Regions from separate parts of the Paenibacillus sp. V4I5 genome, predicted to be linked through region 2. Evidence: riboswitches for the same ligand, from Rfam matches in the RefSeq annotation. Region 2 holds a riboswitch; the other holds the start of a gene.
What was found. A riboswitch is a leader RNA that binds a small molecule or an ion and turns the genes downstream of it on or off. The one in region 2 is predicted to bind cyclic di-GMP.
Positions count from the first base shown of each region.

Region 1: linked by a shared signal. The riboswitch ahead of QFZ78_RS02790 (C40 family peptidase) and the one ahead of QFZ78_RS23200 (PilZ domain-containing protein) in region 2 are both predicted to bind cyclic di-GMP.

Region 1 is NZ_JAUSZB010000002.1:199,761-207,872, forward strand. It holds gene QFZ78_RS02775 (2-oxoacid:acceptor oxidoreductase family protein) at 1-954, shown strand, start outside; gene QFZ78_RS02780 (thiamine pyrophosphate-dependent enzyme) at 989-3,292, shown strand; gene QFZ78_RS02785 (hypothetical protein) at 3,363-3,656, shown strand; cyclic di-GMP riboswitch class I at 3,776-3,863, shown strand; gene QFZ78_RS02790 (C40 family peptidase) at 4,029-4,982, shown strand; gene QFZ78_RS02795 (ribonuclease H-like YkuK family protein) at 5,089-5,682, shown strand; gene QFZ78_RS02800 (ADP-heptose synthase) at 5,830-6,336, shown strand; gene QFZ78_RS02805 (phosphotransferase) at 6,361-7,389, shown strand; gene mgrA (L-glyceraldehyde 3-phosphate reductase) at 7,957-8,112, shown strand, end outside.
Region 2 is NZ_JAUSZB010000002.1:4,638,110-4,646,221, reverse strand. It holds gene prfA (peptide chain release factor 1) at 1-531, opposite strand, end outside; gene ychF (redox-regulated ATPase YchF) at 566-1,666, opposite strand; gene QFZ78_RS23200 (PilZ domain-containing protein) at 1,745-2,479, opposite strand; cyclic di-GMP riboswitch class I at 2,583-2,669, opposite strand; gene tadA (tRNA adenosine(34) deaminase TadA) at 2,949-3,386, shown strand; gene QFZ78_RS38630 (DUF1697 domain-containing protein) at 3,525-3,605, opposite strand; tRNA gene QFZ78_RS23190 (tRNA-Arg) at 3,773-3,846, shown strand; gene QFZ78_RS23185 (stalk domain-containing protein) at 3,951-4,643, opposite strand; partial or broken gene QFZ78_RS23180 (MFS transporter) at 5,181-6,188, shown strand; gene QFZ78_RS38625 (hypothetical protein) at 6,217-6,390, shown strand; gene QFZ78_RS23175 (sigma-70 family RNA polymerase sigma factor) at 6,523-7,053, shown strand; gene QFZ78_RS23170 (hypothetical protein) at 7,050-7,496, shown strand; gene QFZ78_RS23165 (hypothetical protein) at 7,519-8,112, shown strand, end outside.

The DNA.
Region 1 (8,112 bases), 4.4 Mb from region 2:
ATCGGTGGGCTTGGCGCGAATCTAGCGGGTAAGATGCTGGCGGAAGCGGGAGTCGTTGGGGTGGGTTTGAACGGGGTTAGCTTTTCTTCCTATGGTTCAGAGAAGAAAGGATCGGCAGTGAAAGCACATATAAGGTTTTGTGACATGGATACGCGAATTCGGGATACTTCTCCGGTCGAACGACCGCATGTTGTGGGTGTTTTTCACGAATCGCTTTCCAAAACTGTAAACGTTATCAGTGGCATCTATGAAGATAGTACCGTACTTGTAAATTCGACAAAAACACCGGATGAGTTGAAGGAAAAGATGAAGCTCCGGGGAGGTACCATTGCCGTTATCGATGCAATTGGAATCTCGCTAGAGGAGAAGAACCGCGTGAATATGGCGATGCTTGGCGCGCTGTTCCGGTTGTGTGATTTCCTTGATCCAGATGTCATGAGAGGCGTTATTCGTAAATCATTAGAAAAGAAATATCCGCTTGCTGTAGCACCAGCCCTACGAACTTTTGACCGTGGTTACAATGAAGTTAAGTTCCAAACGTATGCGCTTCCCGAAGGGGAGACGATGCCCGATTTCGTTCGTTTCGATACGCCAGTGCTTGGCTATGAAACGCAGTCCATTGGTGGTGTCATTACGAATCCTGGGAACAGCATTCTGAAAGATTTAAGCATTTCACGTGCGGGGATGATGCCGCATTTCCATGAAGATAAATGCATTCACTGTGCTTCCTGCGATAATGTGTGTCCGGATTTCTGTTTCGTTTGGGATGAACTCCCCGACAAGAAGGGGCGGCCTCAGATGTTCTTACAGGGGATCGACTATCAATACTGTAAAGGGTGCCTTAAATGTGTACAAGCTTGTCCGACCGAAGCGCTCGTAAGTGAGCGGGAAGAGGATGGTTATGCGGACTTAAATCGCATGCCGCATCGATTCAATCTAGCTGTAAACTCTTAGAGAGTATTTATGGGAGAAGGGTGGAACTACTCGCATGTCCATTGATATCAAGAAGGAATTAGGGCAAGCCAAGGTCGAACAGCGCATTGTATATGAATCAGGTAACGAGATGGCGGCATATGCGGCTCATCAAATTAATTATCATGTTATGGGATACTTTCCGATATCTCCATCTACGGAGGTTGCCCAATTTCTAGATCTTATGAAGTCCAACGGACAACATGATATCGTGCTCATTCCAGCAGATGGTGAACATGGTTCGGCTGGCATATGTTATGGCGCTTCAACTGCTGGCGGCCGCGTATTTAACGCGACAAGCGCCAACGGTTATTTGTACATGTTAGAGCAAATGCCGGTACAATCGGGGACACGCTTTCCCATGGTAATGAACTTGGTATGTCGCTCTGTATCTGGACCATTGAATATTCATGGGGATCACTCCGATTTATACTATGCTTTAAATACAGGTTGGCCGATTGTGATGTGTCGGGACCCGCAAGCGGTCTATGATATGAATATCATAGCTTTAAAGCTGGCTGAGGATCCGGAAGTGCGCTTGCCGGTTCTGGTTGCTTCAGACGGCTATTTCACGTCCCACCAAAAGCGTAGAGTACAAACGTTCGCACATCGTGAGGATGTGCATGCTTTCGTCGGAGAGAAGCCACAGGGCTTCCCGGATACGTTGGATCGTAATAATCCGATTACCGTAGGTCCTTATATGAATGAGCCGGATTATATAAATAACTGCTATCAGCAGTCCATGGCCATGTATAACGCCGAAGGTGTTTATGATCGTATTCGGCAGGAATACGCGGAGTTAACAGGCCGTGATTATCCGATTCTTGAGCTATACCGCATGGAGGACGCGGAAGTCGCCGTGTTCTTGATGAATTCGGCTTCCGAAATCATTAAGGACGTCGTCGATCAACTCCGTGAGAAGGGTATTAAGGCCGGATCGATCGCGCCGAATATCATCCGACCATTCCCGGCAAAGCAGATCGCTGAAGCTTTGCAGCATGTGAAGGCGATCACCGTTGGCGATCGCGCGGATTCCTATGGCGGCCATGGCGGCAATATGGTCAACGAAATTAAAGCGGCGCTGTTCACACACGGGAACAGAGATACGCTTGTCATAAGCCGAATCTACGGCTTAGGTGGCAAGGACTTTTATGCCGAAGACGGGCATAGTTTGTTCCAATTTGCCACTGACGCTGTACAAAGCGGCAAGGTTGAAGTTCCCTTCGATTACTACGGCCACACGCCAGGTGATCCTTCGAAAGCGCCGAAGCGGGTGTTGACGCCGATGAAGTATGAGGATTTGAAGACGGGACTCATCACGGTAACGCCGGATGAGAACTCAGGCAAGCTGAATGTGCGTATTCCGCCACTGCGAGCACTGACGAAGAAACCGAAGCGTATTGCTCCGGGGCATGGCGCTTGTCCAGGTTGCGGTATTTTCTCCGGCTTGGAACTGTTTTTCAAAGGGATTGAAGGCGATATTGTCTCGATCTTCCACACAGGCTGTGCGATGGTTGTAACGACGGGTTATCCGTATTCGGCTCACAAAGCGACCTATATTCATAATCTGTTCCAGAACGGCGCAGCGACCCTCTCAGGAGTTGTGGAGATGTTCTGGGAGCGCAAGCGACGTGGCGAGCTCGACCATTTGGGTTTGAAGGACGATTTCACCTTCGTGATGATCACTGGTGACGGCGGAATGGATATCGGCATGGGACCAGCAATCGGAGCGGCTTTGCGCAATCATAAAATGATTATTCTCGAGTACGATAACGAGGGATACATGAATACGGGTGCGCAGTTGTCTTATTCGACGCCAATGGGTCATCGTACATCGACTTCGAACGTTGGGAAGCACCAAGGTGGTAAAGTGTTCCATCACAAGGATACCGCCCAAATTATGGCCGCTACCCATATTCCGTATGTATTTACGGGGTCGGAAGCGTATCCGCAGGATCTTGTGAAGAAAGCCGCGAAAGCACAATGGTACGCTCAAAATGAGGGATTGGTATATGGAAAAATTCTCATTGCCTGTCCGCTGAACTGGCTGTCGGATGACCAGGAAGGCTCCAATATCGTTGGAGCTGCGGTAGACTCCTGCTTCTTCCCGCTCTATGAAGTGGAACACGGGGTTACATCCATCACATATAACCCAGAGGATAAGAGCAAGAAGATACCACTATCGGATTGGCTCAAGACGATGGGGAAAACGAAGCATATGACGAAGCCTGAATATGAGGGTTCCCTGAAATCATTCGAAACGGAAGTCGAGCGTCGTTGGAATATGTTAAAAGCCAAGCATGAGAATGCTTATTTATAAGTCGTCATCATAAAAAATGAAGGCACATTCACCTCCGTGGTGAACGTGCCTTTTTATCGGAGGAATGAAAATGCCCTATGTGTTGCAGCACAAAATATCGCAGCAGATTTTCACATGCACACTTGTCAATCACTACGGTTTAGCCTATTATGGCGTTAAATTTTGGCCGGATTTAGAAGAGGCTGAGCAGCAGTTTCCTGCTTTTCTGCACAACATAGGGGAAATGGAGCCGGATGCTTGGCAGGTGACTGAGCTCGAGGAAGGGGAAATGAAGCTCTGCAATGTGAAGTTGAAAAATGATCCTAATTTACAAGTGTTTTGGACACATACACGAAAACTGGAAGTCCGTAAACTGGAAAAATAAACCTTAGCGTCAATAGGTACGCAGACACTATGATATCGACAAAGAATCGCAACCTTTCGCCTATATTCGTGAAGAACCCCCTCAAACTATAATAAGATGCGAAAGAAAAAATTAACATCACAACGAAATGGCAAACCGAGCGAAAGCTAGGGACGCAAAGCTTTAGGGGCTCTCGTGCCAAAGGTACAGTGCTAGCCAGCTGCCGAATGCGATAGGACCCATCTACAAGAAGAGGATGACCCAGCTGAGGCAAACGGGTCATCCTTTTTTCGATGTAGAGGAGGTGTCAGGTTCAAATAATCCATTTCGCCAGTTCGGTTTTACGTGACTCAAACGCAGCAAGAGCGATATCAACCTATGGAGGTAGAGACGATGAGAAAATGGACGATGGTTATCGGAATGCTTGTTTTAGCGCTTACTTTTGTAGTCCCTGCAGCCATTCAGGCAGAAGAGGGGGTAACAACAAAGGCTCAAATTGTTTCGGGGGTAAGCTTCAGAGATCAAGCTAGTACTTCAAGCAATGTTATACGTTTATTGAAAACAAACGAAATTGTTACCGTCACAGACTATGTAACGACGAATTGGTATAAAATCAAGGATGCGCAGGGCGTAAGCGGCTATGTTTCGACGAATAGCAGATACATAAAAATAACTAGTAATGCGGAAATCATCTATGGCGTAAACTTTCGTACACTTCCAGCAACCGAGCCCGGCTCCAAGATTATTCGAATGCTTAGTAAAGGGGAAGACGTCCTCGTTATAGCAAAAGTCAACGACAGTTGGTATCAAATTCAAGACGCCAATGGAACTAACGGGTATGTAAGCACAAATAGTAAATACATAAGCACGGATTTCTCTGTCATCAAACCCAATCTACCTCTCGCTGAAGAAATTGAAGCTGTTATTGCAGCTGGCCAAGTTTACTTAGGCACACCTTATGAGTTTGGTTCGGTACGCAATGACACCACGACCTTTGATTGCTCGGATTTCATTCAAACGATGTTCTGGGATGCTCTAAGATTCTCCGTACCAAGCGATTCACAGGCACAAGGCAACTATGTTAAATCGTTAGGTCCTGTAATTCAGGAGTGGACAAATTTGAAACGTGGAGATCTGATGTTCTTCAGCAGCTACAAAGGGAGTAGAGAATCAGATTATGATAACGTGAACGTTCTTACAGAGCCGATCACGCATGTTGGACTTTATTTAGGAAATGGGAATATGCTGCATACGTATTCTGTCGAATCCGGCGGAGTTCGCACAGATACGATCGCTGGGAAGCAATGGGAAAATCGATTTTTGTTCGGCGGCAGTGTTTTACGATAAGTGATGGTTCGATCATAGGAGTTTTGCCATATACTATAGATAGGGGCGGATGCAGCTTCAGCATCCGCTTCTTCCTCATTCTAAGAAGAAAGGAAGAACCTTATCTTTGAAACCTTTGACGACGACCCAGCCACTGGAATTTCGGAACACAACGGAAAGAGGACTTAACCTAGATACCGTACACGAGCGTATTCTACAATTCATGCGTCACGACCCCGTAGCAACCTACAAATTTATTATTGGTACGGATTGTCAGGTACACACAGGTCATACGAAATTCATTACCGGTGTAGTTATCCAGCGGTTAGGAAAAGGAGCGTGGGCGTGTTATCGTCAAGTCATCGTTCATCGGGCCCTGCATTCGATTAAGGAAAAACTTTCGATGGAAACTGCTTTGAGTGAAGAGATTGCCATGTATTTTGATGAGTCTAAGCGACAGGATATGGAAAACATTATTCTTCCACATCTGTATCAAGGTGCTTCCTTCGACATGTTTATTCATATTGATGCTGGTGACGATGAGAATAAAAACAGGACTGCTAAATTCGTCCAAGAAATGGTGCGGAGAGTGGAATCTGTTGGTATGGTTCCTGTTATTAAACCAGATTGTTATGTAGCTTCGGCCTATGCCAATCGGTTTTCGAAGAAGCCGTATCAGCCAATTTATGAGAATCATGAGGTCATCGATGGCATCCTATAAGAGAAATCGAAACCGTTAGTTCGAAGTGGTCACCACGATCATAGGAACTGACGGTTTTGTTTAGTTGAGAAGGTTGTGAAAAGAGGATTCCTCAGCTTCTTAGCGAAATAATGCTTTTACAAGGTTAGAGAGAAAGGGGAGAACAAGATGAGCAAAACATTTATTATCGAAGCCGTTATGCTAGCGGTGCATGGTCAGTTAATGCTGCCTGGGCAGCCTGTTACTTATGTGATACCTTATACCAGCATTCAGGAGTTATACGAGCTTCAGACAGGCTCTGAGCCGATCATGTTAGAGGAAGAAGACGATGGTTTCGTGAAGCAAATGATTGGTGAGCTGATTGCTTTCTTCGAGGAATCTTTTAATAAGAAAAAAATTGAAAAAGCGTTAACTGTTCCATGGCGGAAAAGCCCACCTTTGCCAATTAATGAGCATGTCACCTTGATGGTTGTTTTTGCGATTGACAATGAGGAGTATGGGGACAATTTTGACCCGATTGAAACCGAATTAATTCTAACGGCGATCAAAGAACAGGCTGCTTTGTTAACTGACCAGTTAGATTTCATTGAACGTATGGTTCAAGCAGGAATTCCAGTCGAAGCATATGACGTAGAGGATTTTGAATTTGCGGTAGAAGGTGACAATCAGGTTTAGGAAGAGGAGTTGAGGAAGGCAATTATGCGTGTCAAAGATCAAGAGGAGCAATTAACCTCACTACCAACTTACTGGTTTCCAGCTCAAACATGGTCCATGCGTGTTGGCGCGGGAGGTATGAATAATACAACTCGGTTCGTAGACGTGGAAGGTACTTCCTATGTTCTTCGATTGTACGAAACTCATCGTGACATGGACAAAATTATGTTCGAACATAGTGTTCTTTTGGCACTAGACAAAGAAAAAGATAAACTTCCCTTTCGTGTACCTGTGCCAGTGGAGCTCCCAACTGGGGGGACTGTTGTTCGCTTAGATGCAAGCGAAGGCAAATTGGCTGCCTTATTTACGTATACAGATGGCTGTAATCCTACTTGGGGGAGTATGCATCAACTGCTGCAGTTCGGAGAAGCTGTTGGAAAGCTGTCTTCTGCTCTGGCTGCGATTACCATGGAACTTAAACCTGTCTACCCACCTTATTATGAAATTGAACATATCCATCCCCGCTGCACACCAGATGCGATTCAAGAGTTCTGTCTTCATCCATCAGAACCATTCAGGATGCAGCGCGATGAGCTCTCCTATATATTTGGACGATTTGCTGCTTTTTATAAGGCTATTCCTGACCTTAGAAAGCTTCCTCATCAACTCGTTCATGGTGATATCAATGGGTCTAATATGCTGGTTAATGACGAGGGTCAAATTACGGCCGTACTTGATTTTGAGTTCGTAACTCAAGATGTTCGAGTGATGGAGCTAGCGGTCTGTTTATCAGATCTTATCGATCCCACCCTACCGTCAGAAGAATTGCGACGCAATTGTACTGCCTTCTATAAGGGGTATGGCCAATCGATTCATTTGGGAGAGGAAGAAATTGTGTTGCTGCCTCTTCTGATCGAGCTTCGTAGGTTGGATGTATTTATTCATTTTCTAGGAAGATATTTAGATGGTGTGGATGCTCAAGGCGTGCTCGTTGATATTATTCATAACACGTTTGACAAAACGGAGTGGCTGGAATTGAATGGCTCGGAGCTTGTGCTTACTTTGCTCAAATAGCATAAAGATAGGGGTAATCGTACAATCGATACTTCTCTGGTTGGAATACCATATAACACCAATTGAAAAGGTGGTGTTTAGGTATGCCTAAAGGTGTTTATCTGGGCAACAATGTTCTCGCTCCTAACTGTGGTCGTTTCTGTCGTAATGTGTGCAATCGATTATTTGTAGTTGGGCGAAATCAATGTATTGCGGATTGTCTGCGGTGTGGTGGATTACGCGGAAGCGCAAAGTCCACTGTGAAATCAAAAGGAAAAATGGCTCACAAATCAAAACGTAAATGTAACTGCGGTTGTGGCAAATGTAAATAATTTCGAAAAAACTGTCGAAGGAATTCGGCAGTTTTATTTCTGATTGTAGGCAAAATAAAAGCATAACTAACCTAGAGGTAAGTAAGACACGTTTTTTTTAGTTCTTTTTTTGTTACCGCGGTTAACCTATACTAGTACTTAAGAAGCCAGTTTAATGGTGAAACTTTGGTAGATGCTTACGAGATAAGTTTTCTACGAAAACATAAGTGGATGCTTACGAAGTAAGTTTTCTACGAAAACTCTGAGGAGGACAAAAATGGTCTATCAAGCAAGCTCAACGCGTTATGCAGAAATGAAATATAATCGTTCAGGTAAATCGGGACTTAAGCTCCCGGCCATATCATTAGGTTTGTGGCACAATTTCGGTGGATTAGATCTCCATGAGAATGGAAGAACTATGCTGCTTCGCTCT
Region 2 (8,112 bases):
CTCATACTTCAACTTACTATAAGCGCCTTTACCGGTGATCATGAAAATAATCTCCTTAAACCCGCCCAAGTCGTTCACAGAAGCATCGAGTATCTCCGTTCTCCATCCTTGCGCGTCCGCATAGCGCGTATACATGCGATACAAATCACCCGCAAACAATGCAGCTTCGTCGCCGCCTGCCGCACCGCGAATTTCGACGATTACGTTCTTATCATCATTAGGGTCTTTAGGCATCATGAGCATTCTAAGTTGTTCTTCCAACTTGGCGGCTTGCTCGCTAAGCTCATCAATCTCCATTTTGACCATTTCACGCATTTCATCGTCCAGCTTTTCGTTTTGCATCACTTTCGCATCGGCCAGCTGTTCGCTCACACTCTTATATTCGTTATAAGCATCATATGCTTCTTGAAGATCAGATTGCTCTTTAGAATATTCTCTAAGCTTCTTCGTGTCACTCGTTACATCCGGGTCACACAACAGTTCGCTTAATTTATCATAGCGGTCCACAATGGACTGAAGTCGATCCAACATATCGGATCACTCCTTTCTTTACTTTTTTTATTAATTACACATTAAATCTGAAATGCATGACGTCTCCGTCATTCACCACGTACTCTTTACCTTCGAGACGCACTTGGCCTTTTTCTTTCGCACCATTCATCGAGCCTGCAGCTGCCAAATCATTATAAGAGACGACTTCAGCACGAATAAAACCACGTTCGAAATCGGTATGAATAACACCAGCCGCTTGAGGAGCTTTCGTTCCCTTGCGGATTGTCCATGCTCTTACTTCCTGTACCCCAGCTGTGAAATACGTGTACAAGCCAAGTTTTCTATAAGCTGCTTTAATCAATCTATTCAAGCCGGACTCTTGAAGTCCCAACTCTTCGAGGAACATCGCTTTTTCTTCTTCTTCCAACTCGGCGATTTCGGATTCAACCTTCGCACTGATCGATACCACTTCGTTGTTTTCGCTCTCAGCAAATTCTTTCACAATTTTAACAAAAGGATTTTCGTCTGCTGTTGCTACTTCATCTTCACTCACGTTTGCCGCATAAAGCACGGGTTTCATGGTCAATAAATGAAGATCGCGCACGAGAAGTTTCTCATCTTCGCTGAGATCCAAACTGCGTGCCGGTTTATCTGCATAAAGCGCTTCTTTAATACGCTCCAAACACTCCACTTCAGCAACAACCTTTTTGTCGCCGCCCTTGAGGTTTTTGCGCGAACGCTCAATCTTCTTCTCTACCGACTCAATATCTGCCAAAATTAATTCAAGGTTAATCGTTTCGATATCCCCGATCGGATCCACTTTACCGGAAACGTGGGTAATATTATCATCTTCAAAACAACGAACAACATGCACAATGGCATCCACTTCACGAATGTGTGCCAAAAATTTATTTCCAAGCCCTTCACCTTTGCTCGCGCCCTTTACCAAACCGGCAATATCAACGAATTCAAAGGCTGTCGGGACAATGCTCTTAGGCACAACGATCTCTACCAGCTTCTGCAATCTCTCGTCTGGTACTTCAACTACCCCAACATTCGGATCGATCGTACAAAACGGATAATTCGCAGATTCTGCCCCCGCCTGTGTAATTGCATTAAACAATGTCGATTTTCCTACGTTCGGTAGACCGACGATACCTGCTTTCAAAGCCATTGTAGTTACAACTCCTTAATTTTCGAAAATCATCCTTCTTATTATATAGCACTTGGAACGCAAAAAAAAGCCTGAAGGCTATTGATTCGCCGCAGACTTTTTTTCCGTTGCTCTTTTAAATTGCGCTTCCCGCTTCTGTACGAAGTAAGTTTCGATCTGATTCGTAAGGATAAAACCCCTTAAGGCATTGGTTTTCTCCTGTGGAATGTCGATATAACTTGCCCCGTAGTAGAAACCATTTTCAACCTTTTCTTTTCTTACAATTTCCATCGAACAAGGCATCGTAAAGCCCAAATCCAGTTCAACTTCGAGCTGTGAATGCTTTTGAACGATCTTATCAATCATAGAATTATCATTCATGGTAAATCCTAAGCCATTAATGGATATATTTTTAATTGAAATGCCAAGTGGATTTTCAAATTGATGTTTATTTCTTTTATTCATATCCTGAAGTCCGAATAAGAGACCTGTATGTTTCACATCCACACGTGGAAACTCCCGTTTTTCTGCGAATTTTTTACGATTTTCTGGTGGATTAATGACAATGACGGAGCCGAATTCTTTGGCAACAACGGTTGTATTCATCACAAACAAGCCGGATTTGGTATAAACCGTCATTTTCGCTTTATCACCAAGTTGAAAGACATCGTATTCCGGTAATTCCACCTCAATAATGTCTCCAAGTGCATAGGTTAGTACGCCAGTGGCTACGAAATCGTCCTTTCCCAACATAGCCTTACTATCGATTAGAACATCAGCGTCATATCCCTCCTTGCTTCCGTAATATTTCATAACGTTATACCCGTTGGCCATTATAATTAATACCTCTCCTTTTACTCAAGTTATTCCCTATATAAAAATAAACTGCCCCTTTATGTAGGAGCAGCCTATTACCTTAATCAAGAAAGCATCGATTTTCGGTAACCAGGCTGCCATAGTTCCAAAGAACCGTAGACCCTCAGCTTTGCGTCCTTGCTTTTCAACAAGTTTGCCATTTTCGAACCTTGCTATTTATTTCTACCTATTCTCGCTCTATATGGTCTAAAAGACCTACTAATATCTATCATTATACCTAGCACAGTTGCTATTATCAACAAAATTCCTTGCATAGCTGTTCTTTTTGTTGTATGTAATGTAGAAAGATTAAATATCCACAGCTTTTCAAGTTATCCACAAACCTATCCACAGGTTGTTAACAACGGAATGAATGTTCGATTGTTATGCACATGTGGATAACAATATATTAGCGAGGTGTCCCCCTGTGGATGAACATATCCCCTGGATGAAAGAAGCGATTCAAGAGGCTCTCAAAGCCGAAGCCATCCTAGAAGTACCGATTGGAGCGGTCGTGGTCCATCAAGGTCAAATCATTGGCCGAGGCTACAATTTGCGTGAAACAACCCTAGATCCTCTCGCTCATGCCGAAATGATCGCCATTAAACAAGCGAGCGAACATCTGCAAGCCTGGCGGCTTTTGGATTGCCAGCTCTACGTCACCCTAGAGCCTTGTCCGATGTGTGCGGGTGCGATTGTCCAATCGCGGATTCCTCAGGTTATCTACGGAACCATTGATCCGAAGGCTGGCTGCGCCGGAACGCTCATGAATTTGCTGCAGGAGGACCGGTTCAATCACCGTGTCGATGTCGTTAGTGGCGTCTTGCAAGAAGAGTGTTCGACGATGCTGACCCAATTTTTCCGTAAATTACGCGGTAAAGCTTAGAAGTTCCTGCATCTAATTCTGCGTCGCCGCTGCCAACTCAGCCAGTTTATTTATCGTACGCAAAATGACGGAAGGTGAAACACCTACGGCTTTGCTGATCTTCTGCTCGATACGCTGGCGCAGCGGTTCCTCCTCCTCCTACGACACAAACAAGACATTACCGGTTTGCAAATACGTTTGCACCTGAGCAAGTCCCGCTGCATCCAGTGTCTTTTTCAATCCGCCATCTTGATTTTGTTCTTTCCTCTACGTTAATAATTAAAGGAAATTAAATTTAATCCCTAACCTATTCTTCATTCAAATGAACATTCCTTGTCCCAAAGAAAAACCACCCTATTCAAAAGGTTGCGCCACGAAAGGCTTCGTGCTATCATAATTCTTACCTTGCGCCCGTAGCTCAGCAGGATAGAGCAACAGTTTCCTAAACTGTAGGCCGGATGTTCGAATCATCTCGGGCGCGTATACTTTCAAAAATCAAAGAAAACGCCAGGTAACGGTTATTAGCCGCTGACCTGGCGTTTATTGTTTTTTAGAAAATACACTGCCTTTAAATTGGATCTATTGTTAGGGGCAATGATTACTTTTTAAAGCTGCATTCATACTTTCTTTAAATTTGTTGATATATTGCTCAAACCCTTTGGAGTCCGAACTGCCGTTTCCGTTGTATGACTCTGCTGCATCTTGCATCTGTTTTGCGTAATTGGTCATAATTTCCCGACAAATAGGTCCTGAAACAGGTAATGTAGAAGTTGGTGTTGGTGTAGGGACCACTGGTAGCTTATTGGGAGTCGACATGTCTGTTGTATCGTTTATCTGCTGGAATCTCCACTTTTTTATATAATCAAACTCTGGTGTTTTGTTCTTGAGAAATTCCTCCGCATCCGTTCGATTTATTGCAATAAAACTCATGACTCTATTATTATGTATGGTACTTACAATCAGCATATCAGCGGGTGAATTGGCAACAAATCTAGATAGAAAGATGATATTATCGTTATTTTTATTTGAATCATTGGATAGTTCTAGATCTATTTTCATATATGGACCATGCTCATTGTAAATAAGTTGAACATTCTTGGCACTATGTTCTTTGGCTTTCGTGTTAAATGACTGAATGCTATTGGCATAGTCTTTTGTAGGATTAGGGAAAGTAAGGTCAACGTTATATTTCTCAGAATCCCACGTTACAGAGGCACCGGTTTGTTTCAATAGATAAAGTGGCACTAGGGTACGACCATCACGTAAAGTAGCTGGCACCTTCTACATGAAGCTCTTTTCCTCCAAACAAAACGTTAACGATTGGATTCGCCATTAAACTCACCGTGAATACTTGAAGCATTTACTACGCCAGCAAAGCAAAGAAACAAAAGAACGGTTGCAATCATTTTCTTTTTTGTCATATACATTAATCCCCTTTTTAAATTTAACGGAAAGTCAGTCTTTAGTATTTCGACATTTGGATATATATCCCTATTTACGGTTTTTTAAACACCAAAAGAACCTACCGCTTTCATGTTTCATGACGGCAGGCTCTTTTATATATCTACTAGTCGGTACAAACGGTCAGTCAACAGCTGCTTTCAATTTACAAGGCGCACCAGTTTCCATCAATCATCCATTTTTGTTAGAGAAATCATGAGGCACGGTAAGGAATATCCAGCCGATTTCCGCTCGTTGTCTTATTTTGCAAACATCCAGTCATAGCCTTGCCGCAATCGATGTTCTATAATAAACGATAGATTTGTTAGTCCTCATTTCAAACCAAGAATTAATTCGAAAGGAGCTTCCACTTCGATGACAAGCATCAAAGCTCCATCCTCCTATCGCATTCCGCTCTTCTGTATCGTCACACTTCTCTTCTGGATGTCGATGTATACGAGCGTTCCCATTATGGCGCCTTACGTAGAATTCCTTGGCGGGAACCACCAGTTGGCCGGATGGATTGTCGGTATGTACGGGATCTCCCAAATGCTGCTGCGAATTCCCGTAGGTATCATGTCAGACCGATTTCATAAGAGGAGGCTATTTATTACCTTTGGCCTGCTATTTACGGCTATAACCGGTTTAGGACTATGGATCACTCATGATTTCACATGGATCCTTATTCTCCGAGCACTGGCAGGCGCAGCCGCGGCAACCTGGGTTGATTTTACCGTATTATTTACGAGTTACTATAAGCATGAAGATTCAACGAAAGCGATCGGAACGATCTCCTTCTTCAATTCACTTGGGCAGGTTCTAGGAATTCTTGCGGCTGGATGGGCGGCAGATTCCTTCGGCTGGGAGGCTGTCTTCATTTTGGGAGCTGTGCTAGGCTTGATGGGTATGATTGGATCACTTTTCCTTGTAGAAAAAGTTGAGCTCGATGCGCCTAAAATTACGATGCGCGGTATCGGTGACGTTGCGACTGACCGTACGCTGCTGTTCGTGTCCTTACTCGCTATCTTGTCGCAAGTCCTCATATTCGCAACGGTTTTCGGATTTACGCCCGTTTATGCAATCGAACTTGGTGCTGATAAATTCTCCTTGTCGATGCTCTCGTTATTTGCCAACATACCGGTAGCGCTAGCTTCCTTATTTGGCGGGCGGCGATGGGCTGTCCGGTACGGGGAAAAGCGCATGATTGTATGGGGTTTTATTCTTATGGGGATATTTACGTTTACGATTCCTTTTACGCATCACCTTTGGGTGCTGATGGTTACACAGGCTTTTGCAGGCTTTGGTCGCGGACTTTCTTTTACGGTACTCATGGGGATGAGTATTAAACATATGCCAGCGGATAAGCGGGCGACGGCAATGGGGTTTTTTCCAAGCCATTTATGGACTCGGCATGTTCATTGGTCCCGTTCTTATGGGCATAATCGGAGATTGGTTCTCTCTGGATCAGGGATTTATTGTGCTGGGTGTACTTGGCGTATTGAGCGCACTTCTGTCTCATTGGTTCGTACGAAGTGCGCCTCCTAAACATCAAGTCAAACCTAGCAGTTCTACTGCAGCACTTTAACATGGGGAACGGATCTTGAAGATTCGTTCTTTTTCTTTTTGAAAGCGTGCAGGGGTACTGAAGGTAACCTTCGTCTATTCATGCGGAGAGGAGGAGAAGCATATTCAGGAACAAGCACTCGTAAAGCGCATATTGAATGGCGATGAGGCAGCATTCCGTGAGCTTGTAACAACATATCGTCACCATTTGTTCCAAACGATCTATGCCATTGTACGTCATGCTAAGGATGCCGAAGATTTATCACAGGATGTTTGGACCCGGATTTATTTCTCCCTCCCTCAGTATCAAATGAAGGGTCTGAAAACTTGGATGACTCGCATCGCGGTGAACCGGGCTATCGATTTCAAACGATCGGCCAGCAGGCGTAAGGAAGAAATGACGGCTGAGATGGGGGAACCCATCCAATCCTCTGGCACTCATCGTTATTTTGAGCATGGTGTGGAACATGAAGTGATGTTAAATGAGACGACTGAGCTCGTGCGTAAGAAGCTCCATCAAATCCCTGCCAACTATCATGAAGTATTAACGGCCTACTATATTCATCATCACTCGTATCAAGATATTGCCAATGCTCATGGGGTAACGGTCAAAACGGTAGAATCCAAGCTATATAGAGCCAAGCAGTGGCTCCGTAACAATTGGAAGGAGGAGGAATTCTTGTGAACCATTATAATGAACAAGCGTGGAAGCAATATGTGGAAGAGCGTCTGTCACCCGATACTTTAAGTGGGATGGAGCTTCACCTATATCAGTGTGATGAATGCTTGACGATGTATATGACATGTTTGGAACAAATGGAAACTGTACTTCCGATCATGGAAAGGGATACGCAAGGGTATGTGGATGCCATCATTGCTCGTACAACAGGAACTAAGCGCTCTTGGTACCACTCTACAATGCTGCATTACGGTATTGCGGCAGCGGCTACACTCATCCTGGTTGCTACCGGCTTCTTTCACGGAATTTCGCAGGAATTGGACACTGTAGGTTCATTTAAACCTGCTAACTCTATAAATACCTCTTCCTCCCTACAAACAGATAAACCGATATCGGACCAATTGTTAAATAAAACACTGACGTGGCTAGACACGTTACAAAATAAATAAAAACAAGGAGGTTATACCTTTAATGCCTAATAAAAGCAGCCTAGTCGCTTTCCTGCTGTCCTTCCTACCTGGAGCAGGTCATCTATATATGAACCGCTTATTCCGCGGGCTCCTATACGGTGGTGGATTCTTTGGATCGTTATTCCTTATCTTCATCGGAGTCGCTTTTTTAAACGCCCCGGATGACTTCCTGATTCTTCTTGCCTTACTGGCCGCCTTAACATGGGTTGTGAATATGCTGGATATGATTATCTTCCTGCTACGCTCACAGCCCTATCGCTTGCCTGGCTCTTACGGGTCTGAGCAGTATGAGCAGAAAGAGCAGCCTTCGTGGGACGCCAATCCTTATTCCACTCGAATGGCTGGTCAACAAGAAAAAACAAAAATTATGCTGCTCTCCTTCATCCCTGGACTCGGACATTATCAGCTTGGGTTAATGCATAGAGGACTTACGGCGATGGTTTCCTTCTTTGGGGTTGCGATATTAGTATTCTTCGTCACCATCATGACGCATAACGAAGGCTTTACTGCCTTTCTGTTGGCCTTGCCAGTTCTGTGGTTTTATACGATGTTTGATGCACTGAAGCAACAGGGGCATAAACAATCGGGGTTAGAG